DNA from 3 places in the Arthrobacter sp. NPDC090010 genome. Region 2 is predicted to be linked to each of the others. Evidence: riboswitches for the same ligand, from Rfam matches in the RefSeq annotation. Region 2 holds a riboswitch; each other region holds the start of a gene.
What was found. Region 2 has a riboswitch for thiamine pyrophosphate ahead of ACIPXZ_RS06020 (ECF transporter S component). Riboswitches for the same ligand answer to the same signal wherever they lie in the genome.
Positions count from the first base shown of each region.

Region 1: linked by a shared signal. The riboswitch ahead of thiC (phosphomethylpyrimidine synthase ThiC) and the one ahead of ACIPXZ_RS06020 (ECF transporter S component) in region 2 are both predicted to bind thiamine pyrophosphate.
Region 3: linked by a shared signal. The riboswitch ahead of thiO (glycine oxidase ThiO) and the one ahead of ACIPXZ_RS06020 (ECF transporter S component) in region 2 are both predicted to bind thiamine pyrophosphate.

Region 1 is NZ_JBIVFT010000002.1:401,061-408,365, reverse strand. Features, by position in the region: gene ACIPXZ_RS04745 (P-II family nitrogen regulator) at 1-28, shown strand, start outside; gene ACIPXZ_RS04740 (glucose-6-phosphate dehydrogenase) at 192-1,592, opposite strand; gene ffh (signal recognition particle protein) at 1,735-3,306, shown strand; gene ACIPXZ_RS04730 (alpha/beta fold hydrolase) at 3,313-3,822, shown strand; gene thiC (phosphomethylpyrimidine synthase ThiC) at 3,898-5,655, opposite strand; TPP riboswitch at 5,649-5,756, opposite strand; gene ACIPXZ_RS04720 (amidohydrolase family protein) at 5,789-6,913, shown strand; gene ACIPXZ_RS04715 (VOC family protein) at 6,959-7,305, shown strand, end outside.
Region 2 is NZ_JBIVFT010000003.1:129,213-136,517, forward strand. Features, by position in the region: gene hrpB (ATP-dependent helicase HrpB) at 1-577, opposite strand, end outside; gene ACIPXZ_RS06000 (hypothetical protein) at 700-1,215, opposite strand; gene ACIPXZ_RS06005 (UDP-N-acetylglucosamine 1-carboxyvinyltransferase) at 1,320-2,840, opposite strand; gene ACIPXZ_RS06010 (energy-coupling factor transporter transmembrane component T family protein) at 2,987-3,811, opposite strand; gene ACIPXZ_RS06015 (ABC transporter ATP-binding protein) at 3,808-5,400, opposite strand; gene ACIPXZ_RS06020 (ECF transporter S component) at 5,404-6,018, opposite strand; TPP riboswitch at 6,062-6,182, opposite strand; gene ACIPXZ_RS06025 (DsbA family protein) at 6,707-7,305, shown strand, end outside.
Region 3 is NZ_JBIVFT010000001.1:379,757-387,061, forward strand. Features, by position in the region: gene ACIPXZ_RS01810 (DUF805 domain-containing protein) at 1-650, shown strand, start outside; gene ACIPXZ_RS01815 (DUF805 domain-containing protein) at 773-1,348, shown strand; gene ACIPXZ_RS01820 (DUF805 domain-containing protein) at 1,446-2,183, shown strand; gene thiE (thiamine phosphate synthase) at 2,277-2,939, opposite strand; TPP riboswitch at 2,965-3,083, shown strand; gene thiO (glycine oxidase ThiO) at 3,080-4,264, shown strand; gene thiS (sulfur carrier protein ThiS) at 4,261-4,497, shown strand; gene ACIPXZ_RS01840 (thiazole synthase) at 4,499-5,290, shown strand; gene ACIPXZ_RS01845 (hypothetical protein) at 5,432-5,734, opposite strand; gene ACIPXZ_RS01850 (DUF3107 domain-containing protein) at 5,748-5,972, opposite strand; gene ACIPXZ_RS01855 (TetR/AcrR family transcriptional regulator) at 6,316-6,939, opposite strand; gene moeB (molybdopterin-synthase adenylyltransferase MoeB) at 7,042-7,305, shown strand, end outside.

The DNA.
Region 1 (7,305 bases), on a different contig from region 2:
GGGGGAGCGGGGAGCAGCGGCCATCTGAGACTGCCAGGCCACCGCACCCCACGACGACGGCGGGTCACCCTGAAGAGGGTGACCCGCCGTCGTCGTATGCTCAGCCCGTCGGCTGAACTCGCGCATTCCGTGCGAGCCCGCGCATAGGGGACGCGGGCTCGCACGGAATGCGCGAGTTTGCGGGGCGGGGGTCAGGATTCGGTGGACGGTCCCTGCGAGCCGGCGGGGTAGTCCTCCAGAGGAACCCGTCCGTGGGCCCACGCCGAGAGGACCGGATCCACGATCCGCCAGCAGTCCTCGGCCACGTCGGAGCGGACGGACAGCAGAGGGTCGCCATGCAGTACGCCGTCCAGGACTTCGCCGTAGGGCAGGAGTCCGGAAGAGTGCAGCTCGGTGGTCAGCTCCACCCGGGACAGGGAGAAGACGTTGCCGGCGCTGGTCACGTCCAGCCCCATGCTCAGTGTCTCGGGGCCGAACCCGATGCGCAGCTCATCCGCCTCATCGGTGCCGGAGAAACCGGCCGGAAGGTGTGCGAGCGGTTTGAACCGGATCACCGCCTCCTTCCGTTTGCTCCCCAGGGCCTTTCCGCTGCGGAGGATGAACGGGACACCGGCCCAGCGGGCATTGTTGATCTCCATGCGAACCTCGGCGAACGTCTCCGTCTCGCGCTCAGGATCGACGCCTTCCTCGGCCACGTAGTCGGGTACCTTGCGTTCCGCTATCTTGCCCGCCGTGTAGCGCGCACGCCGGGTGTTCTTGCGGAACGGTGTTGCCACCTTGCTGGCGCGCAACACGGTCGCGATGCCGTCCCTCAGATCACGCTCGCTCAGGGTGGCCGGTGGTTCCATCGCCATGAGTGCCATGATCTGGAGCAGATGGCTCTGGATCATGTCGCGGAGCGCTCCGGCCCGGTCGTAGTACCCGGCCCGTCCTTCCAAGGCGAGATCCTCGTCGAAGACGATCTCCACCTCTGCCACGTTGTCGCGGTTCCACAGCGGCTCCAGGAACCGATTGGCGAAGCGCATCCCGAGAATGTTCAGCACGGTCGACTTGCCGAGGAAATGGTCCACGCGGTGGATGTGGTCCTCGGGTGCCAGCCTGCGCAGCGTGCCGTTGAGCTCGCGGGCGCTCGCCGCATTGGACCCGAACGGCTTCTCCAGCACGAGCCGGGTGCCGAAGGGGACGTCCTCGGGGGATAACGCCTCGCAGGCCAGCAGGCTGATCCTCGGAGGCAACGCGAAGAAGACCGCCACCGGGCCTTCCAGTTCAGCCAGCAGCGAAGCGAAGGCGCCCGGAGCCGTCACATCCACCTGGCGGTAGGACGAAGTCGCGGTGACTTCCTTCCACAGGGATTTGGCCTCGTCGCCGGCGTCGATGGGCAGGGCTTTGGCGAGCCGGCGCTGCCATTTGCTAGGGGTCCACGATTCGGCTCCCGCCCCGATCAGGCTCAGTTCAGGGGCCCGTCCGGCGGTGACCAGTGAGGCGAGCCCTGGGAGGAGCAATCGCCCGGTGAGATCGCCGGATGCTCCGAGAATGAGAAGGGTCTTGATGTCCTTGGCCCGGGAACGCCGGGCGTGTCTGATGCTGGTCACTATGCCAGCATGCCATCACGTCACCCTGACTTGGTACCCTTGAAAGCTGAAAGTCCGTGCCCCCTGGCACGGGGCCCGTGCCGGGATCACCCGGCTCCGGGTTGCAGTCCTGGTACCTCATTGCGAAAGAAGTGCGCGGCGCGTGTTCAATTCACTCTCTGACCGGCTGACAGCGACGTTCAAGAACCTCCGCGGCAAGGGCCGCTTGAGCGAGGCCGACGTCGATGCCACCGTACGCGAGATCCGTCGCGCCCTGCTCGACGCCGACGTCGCCGTCCCCGTCGTGCGCGAGTTCGCCTCCCGCATCAAGGAGCGCGCCCTCGGTTCAGAGGTGTCCGGCGCTCTGAACCCGAGCCAGCAGGTCGTGAAGATCGTCAACGAGGAGCTTGTGACGATCCTGGGTGGCGAGACCCGCAGGCTGCGTCTGGCGAAGAATCCGCCCACCGTCATCATGCTCGCGGGCCTCCAGGGCGCCGGTAAGACCACCCTGGCCGGCAAGCTCTCCAAGTGGCTCAAGGGTCAGGGACACAGCCCGCTGCTGGTGGCCTGTGACCTTCAGCGTCCCAACGCCGTCACCCAGCTGCAGGTGGTCGGCCAGCGCGCCGGAGTTCCGGTGTTCGCACCGCACCCGGGCACCACGAGCGAGTTCGATGTCCCCAGCGGCGATCCGGTGGCTGTCGCCGAGGCCGGTGTCGCCGAGGCGCGCCAGAAGCTGCATGACATCGTGATCGTCGACACCGCCGGCCGCCTCGGTGTGGACGCCGAGATGATGGACCAGGCCCGCCGGATCCGTGACGCCATCACGCCGGACGAGGTCCTCTTCGTCATCGACGCGATGATCGGCCAGGACGCCGTCAACACGGCGAACGCCTTCCATGAAGGTGTCGATTTCACCGGCGTCGTGCTCTCCAAGCTCGACGGCGACGCCCGCGGCGGCGCCGCGCTGTCCGTGGCCTCCGTGACGGGCAAGCCCGTCATGTTCGCCTCCACCGGCGAGGGCGTGGATGACTTCGAGCTCTTCCACCCGGACCGCATGGCCTCCCGCATCCTCGACATGGGCGACATCCTCTCCCTGATCGAGCAGGCCGAACAGAACTGGGACAAGGATGAAGCGGCCCGGATGGCGAAGAAGTTCGCCGACCAGGAGGACTTCACCTTCGAGGACTTCCTCGCCCAGATGCAGCAGATCCGCAAGATGGGATCGATGAAGAAGATGCTCATGATGATGCCTGGCGCGCAGAACATGCGTCAGCAGCTGGAGCAGTTCGATGAGCGCGAGATCGACCGGGTCGAGGCCATGGTCCGCTCCATGACCCCGCACGAGCGCGTGGCTCCCAAGATCATCAACGGCTCGCGGCGTGCACGCATCGCCAGGGGTTCCGGTGTTCACGTCTCCGAGGTCAACGGTCTGCTGGAGCGTTTCGGTCAGGCCCAGAAGATGATGAAGAAGATGGCCCAGGGCGGAATGCCGGGGATGCCCGGAATGTCCGCGGGCGCCGGTGGCGGCACCGCGCGCAAGGCGGCGAAGAAGAACGCCGGCAAGAAGAAGGTGCGTTCCGGCAACCCTGCCAAGGCGGCTCAGGAGCTGCGTGAGGCGGAGGAACGCCGCGCCAACCGGACCCCTTCGGGTGCCGCCTTCGGCCAGCAGGCACAGGACTTCGACCCGTCGAACATGGAACTGCCCAAGGGCTTCGAGAAGTTCCTGGGCAAATAAGGGCCCGTGTCCTCCTACTCTCCCGCCTCCCGCTCCCGGGTGGTCCTGGTCCCCGGACGTGATGCGTCCGGGGCCTCGGCGTGGCCGCGTCAGCATGGCCTGGCGTTGGACTTCGACGCCCTGTTCCTGAGGCAGGACCCGGAGAAACCGCTGGACGCGGAGACTCTGATCGAGACGCTGGGTGGCGTGCCGGCCGCCGTCGTCGCTCATGGTGAAGGTTCGACGGCGGCCGTGAACGCCGCCGTCGAGCGCCCTCTGCTGGTGAGCGCCCTCGTGCTCTGCGAGCCGTGGCTGCCGGAGCTCACGGCGCGAAATCCCGGGGAGCAAGGCGACGGGATCATCCCCGGTGTGCCGATGCTCGTGGTCTCGGGAGGCTGGGAACCCGCGTATGAACGGATCGCCCGGCTCCTGGCGGAATCCGGTGCGGAGCATGTGGTGGTCCCCGGTGGGCACCGGCCACAGGACTCGCCTGAGGGAGCCGACGCGATCAAGGCATTCCTGCGCAGACACCTCTGAAGGCGCAACGCGGGGTCACTTAGGGCCCGATTTTCCCTTGGGATCGGGCCCTGAGTGACCCCGCGTTGCGGGGACTCAGGTCTTCGGCACCCCGACCGGGATCGACTCGATGTACACCTTGCCGCCCTGATCCAGGAACTCCTGGCTCTTGGCGGCCATCCCGGCCAGCGCCTCCTGAACTTCGGCCTGCTGGGCTTCGCGGGATCCATAGGCGTCACGGATGTCCTGTGAGATGCGCATGGAGCAGAACTTGGGCCCGCACATCGAGCAGAAGTGCGCCGTCTTGGCCGGTTCCGCGGGCAACGTCTCATCGTGGAATGCTTCTGCGGTCTCCGGGTCCAGGGACAGCGAGAACTGGTCTCGCCAGCGGAACTCGAAGCGGGCCTTCGAGAGAGCATCGTCTCGTTCGTGGGCTCCAGGATGCCCCTTCGCCAGATCCGCAGAGTGCGCCGCGATCTTGTAGGTGATCACGCCGGTCTTCACATCGTCCCGATTCGGCAGGCCCAGGTGTTCCTTCGGCGTGACGTAGCAGAGCATGGCCGTGCCGTAGCGGGCGATCTCCGTGGCACCGATGGCCGAGGTGATGTGGTCGTAACCCGGGGCGATGTCGGTGACCAGCGGTCCCAAAGTGTAGAAGGGGGCGCCGTCGCAGAGTTCCTGCTGCCGTTCCACGTTCTCCCGCACCAGGTGGAACGGGATGTGACCCGGTCCTTCCACCATGACCTGCACGTCGTACTCCCACGCCCTCTTGGTCAGCTCCGCCAGCGTGTCCAACTCGGCGAACTGCGCGGCGTCGTTGGCATCCGCTGTGGAACCGGGCCGCAGTCCGTCGCCCAGGGAGAACGCGACGTCGTACCTTGCGAAGATCTCGCACAGCTCATCGAAGTGGGTGTACAGGAAGTTCTCCCGGTGATGAGCCAGGCACCAGCCGGCCATGATGGACCCGCCGCGCGAGACGATGCCGGTGACCCGGTCCGCCGTGAGCGGAACATAGCGCAGCAGCACGCCGGCATGGATGGTCATGTAGTCGACGCCTTGCTCGCACTGCTCGATCACCGTGTCTCGGAAGACCTCCCAGCTCAGCTTGTCCGCCTCACCGTTGACCTTCTCCAGGGCCTGATAGATGGGAACCGTGCCGATGGGGACGGGAGAGTTGCGGAGGATCCATTCACGGGTGGTGTGGATGTCGTCGCCGGTGGAGAGGTCCATGACGGTGTCCGCGCCCCACAGGGTCGCCCAATGCAGCTTGTCCACTTCTTCCGCGATGGAACTGGTGACGGCGGAGTTGCCGATGTTGGCGTTGACCTTCACCAGGAAGGCTTTGCCGATGATCATCGGCTCGGACTCGGGGTGATTGATATTGGCCGGGATGATCGCGCGGCCCGCAGCGACCTCGGAGAGCACGAGCTCCACGGGGCAGTTTTCGCGCAGCGCCACGAAGCGCATCTCGGGCGTCACGATCCCCGCCCGGGCGTAGTGCATCTGGGTCACACGCCGTCCGTTCTTGGCCACGAGCGGTGCTCTGCGCTCGCCCAGCCACTCCTGCGAGGAGGCTCCGCGCCGGACGGCCGAGCGGCCGTCGTCGAGCAGATTGCGTTCGCGGCCCTGATAGGTCTCCACGTCCTCGCGGTCCCGGATCCACTCCGCCCGCAGAGGCGGCAGGCCGCGCTCGGGCTCGCTGCCGGGGCCGACCGTCCGGTAGACCCGCAGGGGAGCGTTGGCCCGGCCGCCGGGCGAATCCTCCAGGTGGATGTTCGTCACCGGGACACGGATGCCGTGTTCCCCATCGAGGAATTCCAGACTGTGGGCAGGGGATTGCTGCAGTGATTTCATCGATACTCACTTCCTTCGCCGGCATTACCCGGTCAGGTTCTACGGTCCGGACAGCATCAGTCCGATCTCAGCCCCTTGCCGGGACACCCGTGTGGTCTCGAACACGGTAACACGAGGCCGCTACGCTTGCTCCATGGCTGAAATGCGACCACGCCCGGTCATCGAATTCACGGGTCCTGTGCTGCTTGGACCGGACGATGAGGCCTTGGGCCTTTGGTCTGTCGGAGGCCGCCTGACCTTCCGGATGCCATCCGTCGAGCCGGATCTGCGAGTGGACGGCTGGGTTCTCCCGGGGCTGGTGGACGCCCACTGCCATATCGGGCTGACCGAGGGCGGAGCCGCGGATGAGGTGCTGACCGTGGAACAAGCGCGCCGGGATCTGGCTGCCGGGACCCTCTTGGTGCGTGACGCAGGATCGCCGGCGGACACGCGGTGGCTTGATGGTCGTGCGGATGCGCCCCGGATCATCCGAGCGGCGCGGCACGTGGCGGCGTCGCGTCGTTATCTGCGGGGTCTGGCGCTGGAAGTGGACGACGCCGGGCTCGTCGAGGCCGTGCGCGAGCAGGCGAGGCTGTCGGTCGCGGCGGACCCTCGGGGCTGGGTGAAGCTGGTGGGGGACTGGATCGACCGCTCCGCCGGGGATCTCAAGCCGTCCTTCCCCGCGGAACTCCTCGCCGAGGCTGTCGCGGCGGCTCATGACGAAGGAGCCAGGGTGACCGCGCACTGTTTCGGTGAGGAAATCCTGGACGATGTCATCGCGGCCGGAATCGACTGCATCGAACACGCCACCGGCTTGCAGGAGGAACATCTGCCGCAGCTGGTCGAGCGGGGCATCCCCATCGTTCCCACGTTGATCAACATCGCGACCTTCCCGGACATCGCGGCCCGGGGGGAGGCGAAGTTCCCACGGTATGCCGCACACATGAGGGCACTGTGGGAACGACGCTATGAGAATGTGGCCCGCGCCCATGCCGCGGGGGTCCGGATCTTCGCGGGCACCGACGCCGGCACCGTGATCGCTCATGGACGCCTGGCCGATGAGGTGAACGAGCTGCACAGGGCGGGCCTGACCACGCAATCGGCGGTCGATTCCGCCTGCTGGGCCGCACGGAGCTGGCTGGGGGCCTCCGGCCTGGATGAAGGCGCTCCGGCCGATGTGGTGGTCTACGCCCAGGACCCAAGGAAGAATCTGACGGTCCTCGCGACTCCACAGCAGGTCTTCCGGGAAGGTGTCCCATACAGGACCCTCGCGGAATGAATTGAAGTGCGGAATAAATTGAAGCTTCAAGTAATTGAGAAGAGTATGAACGCTTCAGCCGCACACTCTCAGGACCTTCTGCCCGCCGATCTTTCCATGGGTACGGTCATGCTCAAGGTCTCCGACATGAAACTCATGAGCGACTATTACCAGCGGGCGCTCGGCCTTGAGGTCATCGCCGAACGGGACGGAGGGCTGGCCCTCGGCCGCGGCGGGAACACCTTGGTGCATCTTGCTCCGGCGGCCGGTCTGCAACTGCCCGGCCGGGGTGAGGCGGGTTTGTATCACACCGCCCTCCTGTTCGAGGATCGCGCCGGCCTGGCGGCGACCCTCGCCACCGCGGCCTCCTACGACCCGAAGCTCTTTCAGGGCAGCGCAGACCACCTGGTCAG
Region 2 (7,305 bases):
ACGGACAGTCCACCACGGGCACAGGGCCGTCGTCTCCACCGAGCAGGGTGGCGAAACGCGCAGCGTCCAAGGTGGCGGACATGGCAACCACCAGCAGATCATCACGGAGCTGGCGTAGTTCGCCGAGCATGGCGAAGAGCAGGTCACTGTCCAGCGCGCGTTCGTGAACCTCGTCGAGGATCACGGCATCCACCCCTGCGAGTTCCGGGTCCGCCAGCATCCGGCGCAGCAGGATGCCCGGCGTCACGAACTCCACCACCGCATCCCGGCTCAGGCGGCGTTCACCCCGGACCGTGAACCCGGCCTTGTCCCCGAGCGGGGAACCGTCCAGGCTCGCCAGGCGTCCGGCCGCGGCCCGTGCCGCCACTCGTCGGGGCTGGGTGACGACGACGCGCGGCCGCCCGCCCGGGTTCCGCACTGCGGCGAGTTCGGCGACCAGCGGGGGAACCAGAGTGGTCTTGCCGGTGCCCGGTGGGGCCTGTACGACGGCGGCGGAACCGGCGTCGAGCACGTCCCGCAACTGCGGCAAGGCGACGGCGAACGGCAAACCGGCACCGATCACCTCAAGATCGAACATCCTCACCCCTTAAACATCTCCCGCGAGAAGTCAGTTAAGCCGAGAAGTCAGTTAAGCACAGTCCGGCGTCCTCGCACTGTGCTTAACTGACTTCTCGCGGAGAGAGAGGCGGGAGTCCGGAACTACGACGACGGCGCGGGCCCGGGATCCGCCGGCGGGACCTGCGAGATCCGGACCACCCAGGCGCCGGGGCTGCTGACGGTAGCGGTCAGGCTCCGGGACGACTGGACAGTGAGAGTGCTGCGCATTCCGTCACCCACGACCCCGCAGTCCATACTTGCGCCGGAGCCATCCGAGAGCTTCACGGTTCCAATGCCTTTGCCGCGACACTGGAAATCGATGGCCAGGTACCCCGTACCCGTGGAGAACGGGCCCAGCGTGGCCCCGCCCGGGCTCGCGGAACGCCCTAACGCCAGCTCCTTCTCCGCGGGTGCAGACTGCCCCAGCGTGAGCTCGGAGGACGGCGCCGTGGTCTCCTGTCCCGGCACGACCCCGGGCACGGCGCTCGACGCACTACTCGTCTCCGGAGCGGCCGTCGCACCCCCGGTGCAGGCACTCAAGGCCAGGACCGCCAGGCCCAGAGCCATCAGCATTGGCGCGCAAGCCGCCGTCGTCCGCAAACCGTTCGTCTCTTTCACCCGCGCCTCCCCAAGCCGGATCCCGCTGCCCGGGACGTGAGGCGAAGATATCCGAGGCGCAAACGCCCGGTCAATGCCCCCGAAGGGGACGGCAGGACGCCGGGTCAGTCCTCGAAGTACTCGATCCGGGCGCCGATGGAGTTCAGCCGCTCGGCCAGGTCCTCGTAACCGCGCTCGATCACATAGATGTTGCGCAGGGTGGACGTGCCGCGAGCCGCCAGCATCGCCAGGAGGATGCACGCGGCGGGACGCAGGGCCGGCGGGCAGCCGATCTCCGCGGCACGCCACTTGGTGGGCCCGTTGACGTAGAGCCGGTGCGGATCCAGGAGCTGGATGTTGGCGCCGAGCCGGTTGAGCTCGGTCAAGTAGATGGCACGGTTCTCATAGACCCAGTCGTGGATCATGGTCTGACCCTCGGCATTGGCCGCGATGACCGCGAAGAACGGCAGATTGTCGATGTTCATGCCGGGGAACGGCATGGGGTGGATCTTGTCCACCGAGGCGTGCAGGGTGCTCGGCTTGGTGGTGACATCCACCAGTCGGGTGTGGCCGTTTCGGGCCGTGTACTCGCCGGAGATCTCCAGCTCCTGCCCCATGTGCTGCAGGAAGGCCAGCTCGATCTCCATGAACTCCATGGGCACGCGGCGCACGGTGACCTCGGAGTTCGTCACGATGCCCGCGGTGATGAGGCTCATCGCCTCGATGGGGTCCTCGGACGGGTAGTACTCGATGTCCACGTTGATGTGGCTGAGTCCCGTAATGCGCAAGGTGGTGGTTCCGATGCCGTCGATGCTCACACCGAGCATCTGCAGGTAGAAGCAGAGGTCCTGCACCATGTAGTTGGGGCTGGCGTTGCGGATCACGGTGGTGCCGGTGCGGTGCGCAGCGGCCATGATGGCGTTCTCCGTGACCGTGTCGCCGCGCTCGGTGAGAACGAAGCTGCGGTCCTTGCTGTCCGCCTCGGGGGCCTGAACCGTGTAGAAACCGGACTTGGCCTCCACTTCGAGCCCGAACTGACGCAGCGCCTGCATGTGCGGTTCGACGGTGCGGGTGCCCAGGTCACAACCGCCGGCGTACGGGAGCTGGTACTCGTCGCGCTCGTTCAGGAGCGGGCCGAGGAGCATGATGACACTGCGCGTGCGGCGTGCGGCATCGACGTCCATGGCGTCCAGGTCCAGCGACTCGGGGCGGCGGATGCGCAGATCGTTCTCGTTCAGCCACGTGCACTCGACGCCGATGCTCGCCAGAACCTCGACGATCCTGTTGACCTCCTCGATGCGCGCCAGACGGCGCAGCGTGGTGGTGCCGCGGTTGATGAGGCTGGCGAGCAGGAGCGCGACGCCGGCGTTCTTGCTGCTGTTGACGTCGACGGCGCCGCTGAGCTTGTGACCGCCCTCCACCTTCAGATGGGTCACGCGAGGCCGCGCGGGGGTGACGAGAGTGGCTTCGAAAAGATCCTCGAGCCGCCGGATCATGCGCAGGCTCAGGTTCTGCTTGCCGGTCTCCATGCGGGCCACGGCGCTCTGGCTGGTTCCCAGCTCCTCCGCCAGCTTGCCCTGCGTCCAGCCTTTGTCGCTCCGGGCGTCGCGGAGCCAGGAGGCCAGATGATCCATCGTCTCAGTCATGCGCACGAATATATCAGATGTGAGCTACTTTCCCGCAAGCACCGCCGAACGGGCGGCATTTTTGGGATACCCAAGTCGATTCGTGCGATATTTTTCGGTTTTCGCGTCACGATCCCGAGCCTCGCCCCACGGTGGCCCTGCCGAACTCAATAGACGACATTCCACGCGCCCACGACGATGGACACCCCCACCGACGCCACGGCCACGACAAGCGCACCCACCAGCACCCAAAGGTCGTCACGGGAGAGCCTGGACGGACGCGCCCAGCTACGCGGTCCCGCCCCGAACCCCCGCGCCTCCATGGTCACGGCCAGCCGCGAAGCCCTGCGGATGGACTGCACCAGCAGACCGAAACTCTGTCCCAGCTTCGCCCCCGCCGCGGAGAAGACGTTTCCTCCCGAACCCACGCCGCGAGCGCGCCGGGCCATGCCGAGGGTCTGCCATTCCTCCACCATGAGTCCCACCAGACGCAGGGCCGCGAGCGTGCCGAGCACGAAGCGATGCGGCAATCGAGCCAGCTGAGCCAGGGAATCGGCCAGCTCGGTCGGCTCGGTGCACGCCATCATGATCACCGCGGGCAAGGCGATCGCCAGCCCGCGCAAAGCGAAACCGACGCCCAGAAGCAGCGAGTGCTCCCCCACGCTCCAGATCGCGAACTGGAACAGGAGCGGACCCTTGTCCGGCGCAAGCAGGGCGGTGCTCCAGCCGCCCAGCAGCGCCGCACCGATCAGAGGCCACGCCCGCAACCACAACCGTCGCAGCGAAAGCCCCGCCAAAGGCAGCACCAGCACTTCACACACGACGGCGATCCCCGCCGAGAGCCAGTCGATGGACCAGATCAGGGCAAGGGTGATGATCACCAGCGCACCGAGTTTGGACAGCGGATTGACTCGTCCGAGGAACGGCTGAGCCCTCCGCGCGGCGGCGTAAGGGTCGACATCGGCCACGGGAAGGACCGGAAGAGCGCTCATGCGTCCCCTCCCGACATCCGGCCACTGGCCGGAACCGCGGCCGCAGGGCCCTCCGTCGCGTGGCCGGCACCACCGAGCACCAGCTCCGTGGCCCCGAGTGCCCGGGTGAAGTCGGCGTCGTGCGTGACGGAAAGCAACCCGACGCCGTCGGCGAGCAACTCCAGCAGCAAAGAGCCGAGTTCCGCCCAGGTGTTGGCGTCCTGACCGAACGTCGGTTCGTCCAGCACCAACAGCCTCGGATGAGCGGCCAGCACGGTCGCGACCGACAGCCGTCGCTTCTCTCCGCCGGAGAGCGTATAAGGATTGGCCTCCACCAGGGATTCCAGCCGCAGACGCTGCAGCAGCTCGTCCACTCGATCCTCACCTCGGCCCAGCTGACGCGGTCCGAAGCGCAGTTCGTCCAGGACGGTTCCGGTCACGAATTGATGTTCCGGTTCCTGGAAGACGGTGCCGATCCTCGTGATCAGTTCCTTCGCCTTCCAGCGGTGCGGCTCGGGGTGCCGGGGTTCGGATCCTCCCGCGGTCATCAAGAGTTCAGAGGCGACGACGGCGCCCCGCACCGGCGGCAGCAGGCCCGCCAGGGTGAGGGCCAGGGTCGACTTCCCGGCGCCGTTGGGGCCGGTGACCGAGAGTGCGTGTCCGGCTTTCAGCTTCAGGCCGACGTCGCTCAGGACAGGTTCCGTGGCCTTCGCGCCGAGTCCCCGGCGAGCGCGGACGGCACGGCTCACGGCGAGTTCGCGCGCCCGGAGGAGCACTGCGCCGCCGGATCCGCGGGAACCCGTTTCCCGGGTCGGACCGCTCAGCACGGGCACCCGACCCGGAATCCAGACGCCCTGCGCGGCCAGGGCCTCGCCCTGCGCGTCCAGCACCGCCCCGGGCGCACCGGACGCAAGCACGCCGGACGGCCCGGAACCGTCGGCCCCCAGCACCACCACGCGGTCCACGGCGTCCTTCCAGACGTCCACCCGGTGCTCCACCACCACCAGCGTCGCCCCCGAGCCGGCGACAGCACGGATCACGGCATCACGGACCTCCAGCACGCCGTCCGGGTCCAGATTCGCGGTGGGCTCGTCCAGCAGTACCAGGCCCGGCCGCATGGCCAGCACCCCGGCCAGAGCCAGACGCTGCTTCTGACCACCCGACAGCGCATGCGTCGGGTGATCCAGCGGCAAGTGCCCCAGCCCGACGTCGTCGAGCGCTCTGCGGACCCGGCCCCAGATCTCGGAGGGCGGCACGGCCAGATTCTCGGCGCCGAAGGCGACATCGTCGCCCACCCGGCCGAGCACCACCTGAGTCTCGGGGTCCTGCTGCACCAGCCCGGCCCGGCCGCGTGCCGCGCGAGGGGACGCGCCGTCGATCAGCAGAGTGCCGCTCTCGTCGGCTCCGTCATCCTCGGTGGAGCCGAGCACACCCGCCAGGGCATGCAGCAGCGTCGACTTGCCGGCCCCGGACGGACCGAGCAACAGGACCTTTTCGCCCGGTTCGAGGTCGAGGTCGAGGCCGGCGACGGCGGCGCGGTCACGCCCGCCGTGCCGCCAGCCCCAGCCCCGGGCGGTGACCCGGGCCGGATGGACCGAGGTGGAGGCCATGGCTCAGCCGAAGACCGGTTCGGACCCGGCCCGGCGGGACGCGAAAGCCGACAGTGCACCGGTCTTCGCCAGGCCTCGGGTGGCCAGCCACCCGAGCAGCCCACCGATCACGGCGCCGGAAATCACACAGAACAGGAGGTACACGGCCTGGGATCCGCCGTCCCAGGTGATGTTCCAGCCCCAGGGAAGGAAGTTGTCATTGATGGCGCATCCGAGACCCGCCACCGCGCCCGAGAACAGGGCCACCGGGAGGTTGAACTTCCGGTACAGGAAGATCGCCAGGACGATCTCCGCGCCCAGGCCCTGGATGGCTCCGGAGGCCACTACCGTCAGGCCGTACTGTGAACCCATCACGAGTTCCGAGCAGGCCGCGATGACCTCCACCAGCAGAGCGGCGCCCGGCTTGCGGATGATGAGGCCGGCGAGGACGCCCGGCAGCAGCCAGCCTCCGACGTAGAGCCCGGAGAGGGGCGGGAACGCGGTGGTCAGCGGGCTGATCAGATTGGCACCCTGATCCCAGGCCCAGAAGATCACACCGCCGGCGACGGCGATCAGTGCCGCCACCACGATGTCCACCACGCGCCAGCTGCGGCGCGTCGCGATTGTCTGTGTGGTCATGTCATCCTCCTGGGATTGCAGGAGGGGAGGTGCCGGATGGCACGTTCTGAGATGCTCGACTCCCTATCGCCGGTACTAACCGGATCAGGTTCGAGGGTCTGCGGTTGATCCGCACTCTCAGCGCCCACGCACCTCTCGGTGGCGGCGCTCCCCTGTCGTTTCTGGTGGACCACAGTTTATACCCGCCCGACGACGGTGTTGCGGTCCCGCTGTCACATTGGGAGCGTTGCCCCTAGGTGACGGCCGACCGACGCTGTTGCTCCCCCTGCCGAGCTCGCTGATTCCGGACCACGCCCCTGCCGAGCCCGCTAGTTAAGGGTCAAATCGCTCACACAACACGCGATCTCGCGCCGAACTAGCGAGATCGGCGGAACACAGCGCTGCATTAGACCGAGCCCGCTAGTCGGGGACTGCCCCTGGCTGAGCCCGCTAGACAGAACACCTCACCTCACGAACTCGCTAGTTATGGGTCAAACCGCTCACAAGATACGCGATCTCGCACCGAACTCGCGAGGTCGGCCGAACACGGTGCGTGGTTGACGTGGGCCCGGTCCACCGCCCGCGCCCAGGCCTCTGTTGCCCTCCTCACGAAACTTGGCCTCCTTCCGGACCGCTGGTTAGGCTCGCAGCCAAGTTCAGAACGAGCACGGGGAGTACGATGGCGCGCCGATCGCGAGCAGGATTGACCATGAAAAGCCTGGCGGGGGTCCTGGCCCTGAGCGCCTCGGCGACATTGCTGGGAGCCTGCGGCGCGCCGTCGTCCGCGACCTCGACGCCGAGCCCCAGCGCCCCGGCGAGCACTCCCGAGGCCCCGTCCGCAGCCCTGCTGGCCAAACTCGCCCCGCAGAATGCACGAACGCTGAGCAACCCTGCCAGTCCCAAAGCGACACTGGTCCTCTTCACCGACTACCAGTGCCCCTACTGCGCCAAGATGGATGCGCTCATGACCCGCGCCGTGAAGGAGTACGGCTCGCAGGTCAAGATCGTGGTGCGCAACTTCCCCCTGCCCATGCACCAGAACGCGCCGCTCGCCGCCAAAGCCGTGGAAGCCGCCGCGGAACAGGGCGCCCAGGCCCGGATGGCGGACGCCCTGTTCACGCACCAGTCGGAGTGGGCGAAGTCGGCTTCGGGCCAGGCGGAGGCCTTCACCTCCTACGCTCGCACTCTGGGCCTCGACATGGAACGTTTCACCAAGGACTTCACCTCGGCCGCGGTCGCGCAGCGGGTCCAGCGGGATCTCGACGACGCCACGGAGCTCGGCCTCCGCGGAACGCCGACCCTGGTGCT
Region 3 (7,305 bases), on a different contig from region 2:
AAGGCCAGCCGGGGCAGGGCCAATATCAGCAGCCGCAGTATCAGCAGCCGGCCCAGTACCAACAGAGCCAGCACCAGCAGAGCCAGTTCCAGCAGCCCGGTTACGGTGCGCCACAGCAGCCGTCAACGCCGTCGTACGCTGCCCCGCAGGGCTTCGGTGGCGCCCCACAGCCGACTGCGACCGCCTACGCGGCCCCGGCAGGCATGGGTTTCGGTGCGGCGATCCGTTCAGGCTTCCAGAACTACACCAAGTTCGGCGGCCGGGCCCGGCGCTCGGAGTTCTGGTGGTGGTTCCTGTTCGTCGCGGTGGTGGTCGTGGTCCTCTCCACGGTGGCGGCCATCTTCTTCAGCTCGGGAATCGGCCAGGCAGTCTCCGAAGGCGACTACACGGAGATCCCGGGTACCGGACAGGTGGAGATCCAGTCCAATGCCTCCATGGTCATGGGATACGTCTTCTGGGGGCTGGCCGGCGTGTTCTCCCTCGGAGTGCTTCTTCCGACGGCTGCTGTGGGCGCACGCCGTCTGCACGACGCCAACTTCAGCGCGTGGTTCCTCCTTCTCTGGCTCGTGCCGCTGGGAGATATCGCTCTGGTGGTCCTCTGGGCGCTGCAATCCAAACCGGAAGGCGCCCGATTCGACCGTAAGGTCTGAGCACCCGCCCGGCCACCGCATGGTCGCCGCACGAAATTCCTGCGGCGACCATGCCATTCCGGGCCGGCCTGGAGTATGACTGGCCTAGGGACATCGACGAACCATCACCGCTGGAGGAAACCATGACTCAGGAACCGCAGTACCCCACAGGGCCGCCCTCCGGGGGAGAGGCCCCCTACGGGCAGTTCGCCCAGCCGCCGCAGTTCTGGGGCCCGCCACCGCTTCCGCCTCTCGCGATCCGTCCCAAGGCCACCTTCACGCAGGCCGTCAAGTCAGGCTTCCGCAACTACGCCAACTTCAACGGGCGGGCGGTCAACTCGGAGTTCTGGTGGTGGTTCGTCTTCGAGTATCTGGTGATGAGCGTGCTGTACCTCACCGCCTATGTGGTGTTCCTGGTGGGAATTCTGAGCTCCGTTGTCGAAGGCGCGCGGGTTGGTTCCCGCTCCGGTTCCCGCCTCCCGACCGCCGACTTCACCTGGAACCCGTTGCTGGTGGTGGCCGTGATCCTCGTGATCGTCCTGCTTCTGGCCGGGCTCGCCCTTTTACTCCCCGGACTGGCCGTCAGAGTGCGGAGACTCCACGACGCCGGCTACAGCGGTTGGTTCGTACTGCTGACGCTGGCCCCGTTCGGCTCAGTCGTCCTCCTCGCACTGCTGGCCATGGAAAGCAGTCCGGAAGGCATGAAATACGGCTATTGACCCAGCTCAATGGGGACTTGTCCCCATAGCGGGGAGCCGCCTGAAGGTCTAGATTTAGAGCAGGACACAGATGCGCAGGTGACGGGAGAAAGCGACCATGACGCAACAACCTGATTGGCAGAACAACAACGGGGGGCAGCAGCCGCCCCAACAACCACCTTACGGGCAGCAGCCGCAACCTCCGCAGCAGCCTCCCTATGGACAGCAGCCGCAGGCGCCGCAGTACGGCACGCCGCAGGGTCAGCCGCAGCCGCCGCAATTCGGTGCCCCGCAGCAGCCCGGGTACGGCCAACAGCCCGGCGGGTATCAGCAGCAGCCGCAGAGCCCCTACGGTCAGCCGGCCTATGGCGGTCTTTACGCACCGTTCGTGCCCCGCCCCAGCGTCGGATTCGTCGATGCGATCAAGCTGGCCTTCAGTAACTACGCCAACTTCAAGGGCCGCGCAGGGCGCAGTGAGTACTGGTGGTGGTTCCTCTTCCGCGCGGTGGTGGCCGGAATTCCGATCGGCATCGGCTACGCCCTGCTGTTCGGCGGCATCATCAGCCAGGCCGCAGTGAGCCGCACCGACAGCTACGGCTACACCTCGAGCTCCAGCTCGGACGTCGTCTTCACCGGCGGCATGGTGTTCGGACTCATCCTGATCATCATCGGTGCCATCATCGGTCTGGCCCTCCTGGTCCCGGACCTCGCCATCGCCTGGCGCCGTCTGCACGACGCGGGCTTCCCCGGCCCGATGTTCTTCCTGGCGTTGATTCCCTACGTCGGCGGGATCATCCTGATCGTGCTCTGTGCGATGCCGAGCAAACCGGAAGGCATGAAGTACGAGGTTCAGTGACCCTCAACTCCTCTGGAACGCCGAAGACCCCCGCCTCATCGCGGGGGTCTTCGGCTTTTCAGGCAGTTGTTCCCAGCCAGGGCAGTGTTTTGCTCAGAGTTCGGGCAGGGCGGCCAGGAGACGCTGTGCAGCGTCAGCAGGATCCTGTGCTTCCGTCACCGCACGGACGACGACCACGCGGCGGGCCCCCGCCTCGACGACCTGAGCCACGTTGCCGTGGTCGATGCCGCCGATCGCGAACCACGGCACGGTGGTCTGGGTCCGAGCGGCATGGCTGACCAGTTCGAGGCCGACGCCGGCCCGGCCGGGCTTCGTCGGGGTGGCCCAGAGCGGACCCACGCAGAAGTAGTCCGTCTCGGCACGTGCCGCGGCAGCGAGCGCATCATCGACCTGCACGGGGGAGTGGGTCGAGAGGCCCAGCACGGCGTCGTCGCCCATCAAGGAACGCGCGGCGGGAAGCGGGAGGTCTTTCTGCCCGACGTGGAGCACCGGTGCACCGGAAATCGACGCGATGTCCGCGCGGTCGTTGACGGCCCAGAGTTTCCCGTGCCGCTGGGCGGCCTCGCGGAGGGCGGCGAGAAGGTCCAGTTCCTCGGCCGCTTCGATGTTCTTGTCCCGCAGTTGGATGATGTCCACGCCTCCGGCGTACGCCGCATCCACGAACCCGGCGAAGTCGCCGCGCTCCCGGCGTCCATCGGTGCAGACGTAGAGACGGGCCGAGGCGAGGGACGGTGTAGCAATTGCTGCGGAACTCATGCGTTCAAGGCTAGCGGCTAGACTGATGCCGTACTGCGGGAGCCGGTTCCGGATGGTCACATTCGCACGGCTGAGAGGGCTTCAGCGCCGACCGCCACACCTGATCCGGTTCGTACCGGCGTAGGGAAGGACACGGAAGCATGCAGGAGCCAGTCGTCGATGTCGCCGTGATCGGTGCGGGGATCGTGGGGCTCGGCATCGCCTGGACGGCGCTTTCCTCCGGCCGCACCGTCGCGCTCATCGACCCCGAGCCTGCCCAGGGGGCCACCTTCGCCGCAGCGGGCATGCTCGCCCCCGTGAGCGAATACCACTACCAGGAGGAAGCCCTTCTCGGCCTGATGGTGGAGTCCTCCCGTCTGTGGCCTGAGTTCGCCGGGTCTTTCGGGGCCCTGGGCGGTTACCGCGAGACGCCCACCCTGGTGCTCGGTTTCGATGCCGCCGACCGGACGGCGCTCGCAGATCTGTGCTCCGTGCAGCGAGGCCACGGGCTCGACGTCGAGCCCGTCACCGTGCGCGAGGCTCGGCGCCTGGAACCGCTGCTCGCGCCTCAGCTCTCGTGCGCCTTCCTCACCCCGGGCGACCACCAGGTCGATCCGCGGCGTTTGCATGCGGCCATGCTGGAGCGCTTCACGGACGACGGCGGGACGCTCATGACCGAGCGCGCGGAGGAGGTCCTCTGGGCGGAGGCCTCGGCCGGCCGGGCTTCGGGCGTGAGACTTTCCTCCGGGCGTACGGTGTGGGCCCGTGAGGTCGTAGTGGCGAACGGGCTTGCCGCAGCGGACCTCGGGGGGCTCCCGGCCGATGTGCGTCTTCCCTTACGGCCCGTGCACGGCGACATCCTCAGGCTCAGAGTCCCCGAACGGCTCAAGCCTTTCCTGACGTCAACGGTGCGGGGGTCGGTGCGGGGCCTGCCTGTCTATCTGGTGCCGCGCGAGGATGGGACGGTGGTGATCGGGGCCACCCAGAGGGAGGACGGACAAAGCGGTGCATCCGCGGGCGGCGTCCATCAGTTGCTCCGGGATGCCCAGCTTCTGGTTCCCGCGGTGGCCGAACTGGAACTGGAGGAAGTGACGGCCCGGGCCAGACCGGGCACGCCGGACAACGCCCCGTTGCTCGGGCGGGTGCGGGGCCCCGACGGGCAGGACCTGCCCGGCCTGGTGATCGCCACGGGCTTCTTCCGCCACGGGGTGCTCCTGACACCGGTGGCAGCCCGTGCGGTGCTTGAGCTTCTCGACGGTACGGGTGGTGACCGGTGGGCGGCATTCCGGCCGGACCGGTTCAGCCCAGGAACTCTTTCGCAACAGACAGTGGAGGCACGCGCATGAACATCACCGTCAATGGTGAACGGCACACGCTGGGGGACGACGCCACCGTCGCTGCCCTGGTGGCCCGGGTGACAGGGCGGGAGATCCTGCCGGACGGCCAGGCCGCGGATGGCCGCCGGGTGGGAATGGCGGTGGCCCGCAACGCCACCGTGATCCCGAGGAGCCTCTGGTCGGGGACCGCCCTGGCCGATGGGGATGAACTCGAACTCGTGACCGCGGTGCAGGGAGGCTGAGATGACCCGGACAATGCATGACGACGATCCTCTGCTGATCGACGGCGTGGAGCTCGGCTCCCGCCTCATCATGGGCACCGGTGGGGCGCCGAGTCTGGACGGCCTGGGCGCGGCACTGCTCGCCTCCGGCACCGAGCTCACCACGGTGGCCATGCGACGGTACAGTCCGGCAGAGAACGGTTCGCTCTTCCAAATCCTCCTCGACCAGGGGATCAGGGTGCTGCCCAATACGGCAGGCTGTTTCACGGCGCGTGACGCGGTGCTGACCGCGGAACTGGCGCGTGAGGCCCTGGAGACCGATTGGGTCAAGCTGGAGGTGATCGCCGACGAGCACACCCTGCTGCCCGACGCCGTCGAACTGGTGGAAGCCACCGAACAGCTGGTGGCCAAGGGCTTCAAGGTCTTCGCCTACACCAACGACGATCCCGTGCTCGCACTGCGCCTGGAACAGCTGGGCGCCGTGGCGGTCATGCCGCTCGGTGCACCCATCGGGACCGGGCTCGGCATTCTGAACCCGCACAACATCGAGGTGATCGTCTCTCGGGCGTCCGTGCCGGTGGTGCTGGATGCAGGGATCGGGACGGCGTCCGATGCTGCGCTGGCCATGGAGCTGGGGTGCGACGCCGTCCTGCTGGCGACTGCTGTGACCCGGGCCCAGGACCCGGTGCGGATGGCGACGGCGTTCCGGCACGCCGTCGTCGCGGGCCGTCTTGCGGCAACAGCAGGGCGGATCCCCAAGCGTGAGCATGCCCTGGCTTCGTCGAGCATGGCCGGCCGGGCGGAGTTCCTCTAGACCGAAACGGTCAACTGGGCCGAAACAGCGAATTCCCGGTGAAGCCGCGTCTTCAAGACGCGGCTTCACCGGGAATTCGTCGTTTCAGCGGTGTGCTGTGTTTCAGCGCAATGCTGGGCGGGGCCGAGCTTCTTGCCGTGCTCAGGCCCGGAGGATATCCGTCAGAGCGGCGGTGTCCGTGGCGGCGCGGCGGGCGCCGAACACCAAGGAGACCAGGAAAGCCGTCGCCGTGCCGAGCACGAGCGGGCCGATCCACGGCAGCCAGGTCCAGCCGGGGAGGTATCCCAGACCGAAGGCGATGAACACGATCCAGGAGATCGCCGCGATCAATACCCCGGCGCCCGCGGGAAGGGCTGCGCCCAGGGCGCTGCGCCGGGGGTTCACGGCCCAGGCGAGCGCTCCGAGCGCCACGACTCCGAGGAGCGGGATGATCAAGGACAGCATGGTCGCCTGCGGCCTAGAGGGCGCCGAAGCCGACGCGGCGCTGCTCTTCCGGACCCACCTCGACGTAGCCCAGGACGGCGGCGGGAATGATCACGCTGCGGCCCTTGACGTCGCTCAGGGAAAGCACGCCGCCGGAGGCGAGCGCCTCGGAAACGGCCTTGGTCACGGTCTCTGCGTCCTCGTCGGACTCGAAGACGATCTCACGGGCCACGTTCTGGATGCCGATCTTAACTTCCACGTTCGCCTCCTGGCGGTTCACTGGCTCCGGCGGACCGGAGCGTCAACAAGCTTTTCCAAGCCTAAGGGGTCTTTCCCCTTCGCGACCCTCCGCATGGCTGAGAGCGAACACGGAGAACGCGTGCCTGTGTCCTGATGCCAGACGTCCTGCCCTGAATGCTCTGCCCTAAATGTCGTGTCTCAAATGTCCGGTGCCAGAGGTCCTGTCCGGCCGAGCTCGCTAGTTCGGTGCGAGCCCGCGAGATTGATGCGCGAGTTCGCACTGAACTAGCGAGCTCGGCGGAAGCAGTACGGACAGGCCGAAGGAGCACGGACAGAACGGCGGCCGGACTGGGCGGCCGGTCTCAGCTTTCCTTGGGGAAGCGGCTGATACCGCGCCAGGCGAGGCGGTAGATGAGGTCGCTGGCGACGTCGAGGTCGAGCCGCCCGTCGGTCTCCAGCCAATAGCGGGCGCTGACCTGCGCGAGCCCGGAGAGGCCACGGCCGAGCAACTGTGCCTCGATCATCGGCAATTTGGTGTCCTCCGCGATCACGCGGGCGACGGCGTCGGCGAAGGTGCGGTTGAGTGTCTCGAGCCGCTCGCTCACATCCTGGTCATTGGTCAGGCCGGACTCGAACACGAGGCGGTGGGCCTGATCGTCACTCGCCATGAACTCGAAATAGGCGCGCATGACGGCCTGGACCCGGAGCTTGTTGTCCGTGGTCGAGTCGATGGCGGTCAGGAGCATCTCCGTCAGGACGGCGAGATGGCTGTCCAGGAGCGCGAGAAAGAGCTCGCGTTTGGAGGGGAAGTGCTGGTAGAGCACGGGCTTGCTGACCCTGGCGGCCTCGGCGATCTCGTCCATGGCGGCACCGTGATAGCCGTTGGCGACGAACACTTCCTGCGCAGCCTGCAGAAGCTGAGCCCGGCGCTCATCCCGGGGAAGGCGCGCCGTGCGAGCGCCGGGGCGTGCATCGCTCACAGTCACATTCCGTCCTTTGCTTTCGTGGCCGTCCTCGGCGAACGGCGTGAAGACAGTCTACTCGCAGGTAACATGACGGCTCCCAGGCACGCGGCATAGATTGGAGGCATGTCTGCGACCGATTCCCGGACCACCCTGCCGCCTCTCGTCGAGCCTGCGGAGGCGCTCAGCCGCGAAGAGCTGGAGCGATACTCCCGGCATGTCATCATCCCTGAGATCGGATCCGTGGGACAGCGCCGGCTCAAGAACGCGCGCATTCTGGTGATCGGCGCGGGAGGCCTCGGATCGCCCGCCCTCCTCTATCTGGCGGCAGCCGGAGTGGGGACGCTCGGTGTGGTGGACGACGACGTCGTGGAGCTGAGCAATCTGCAG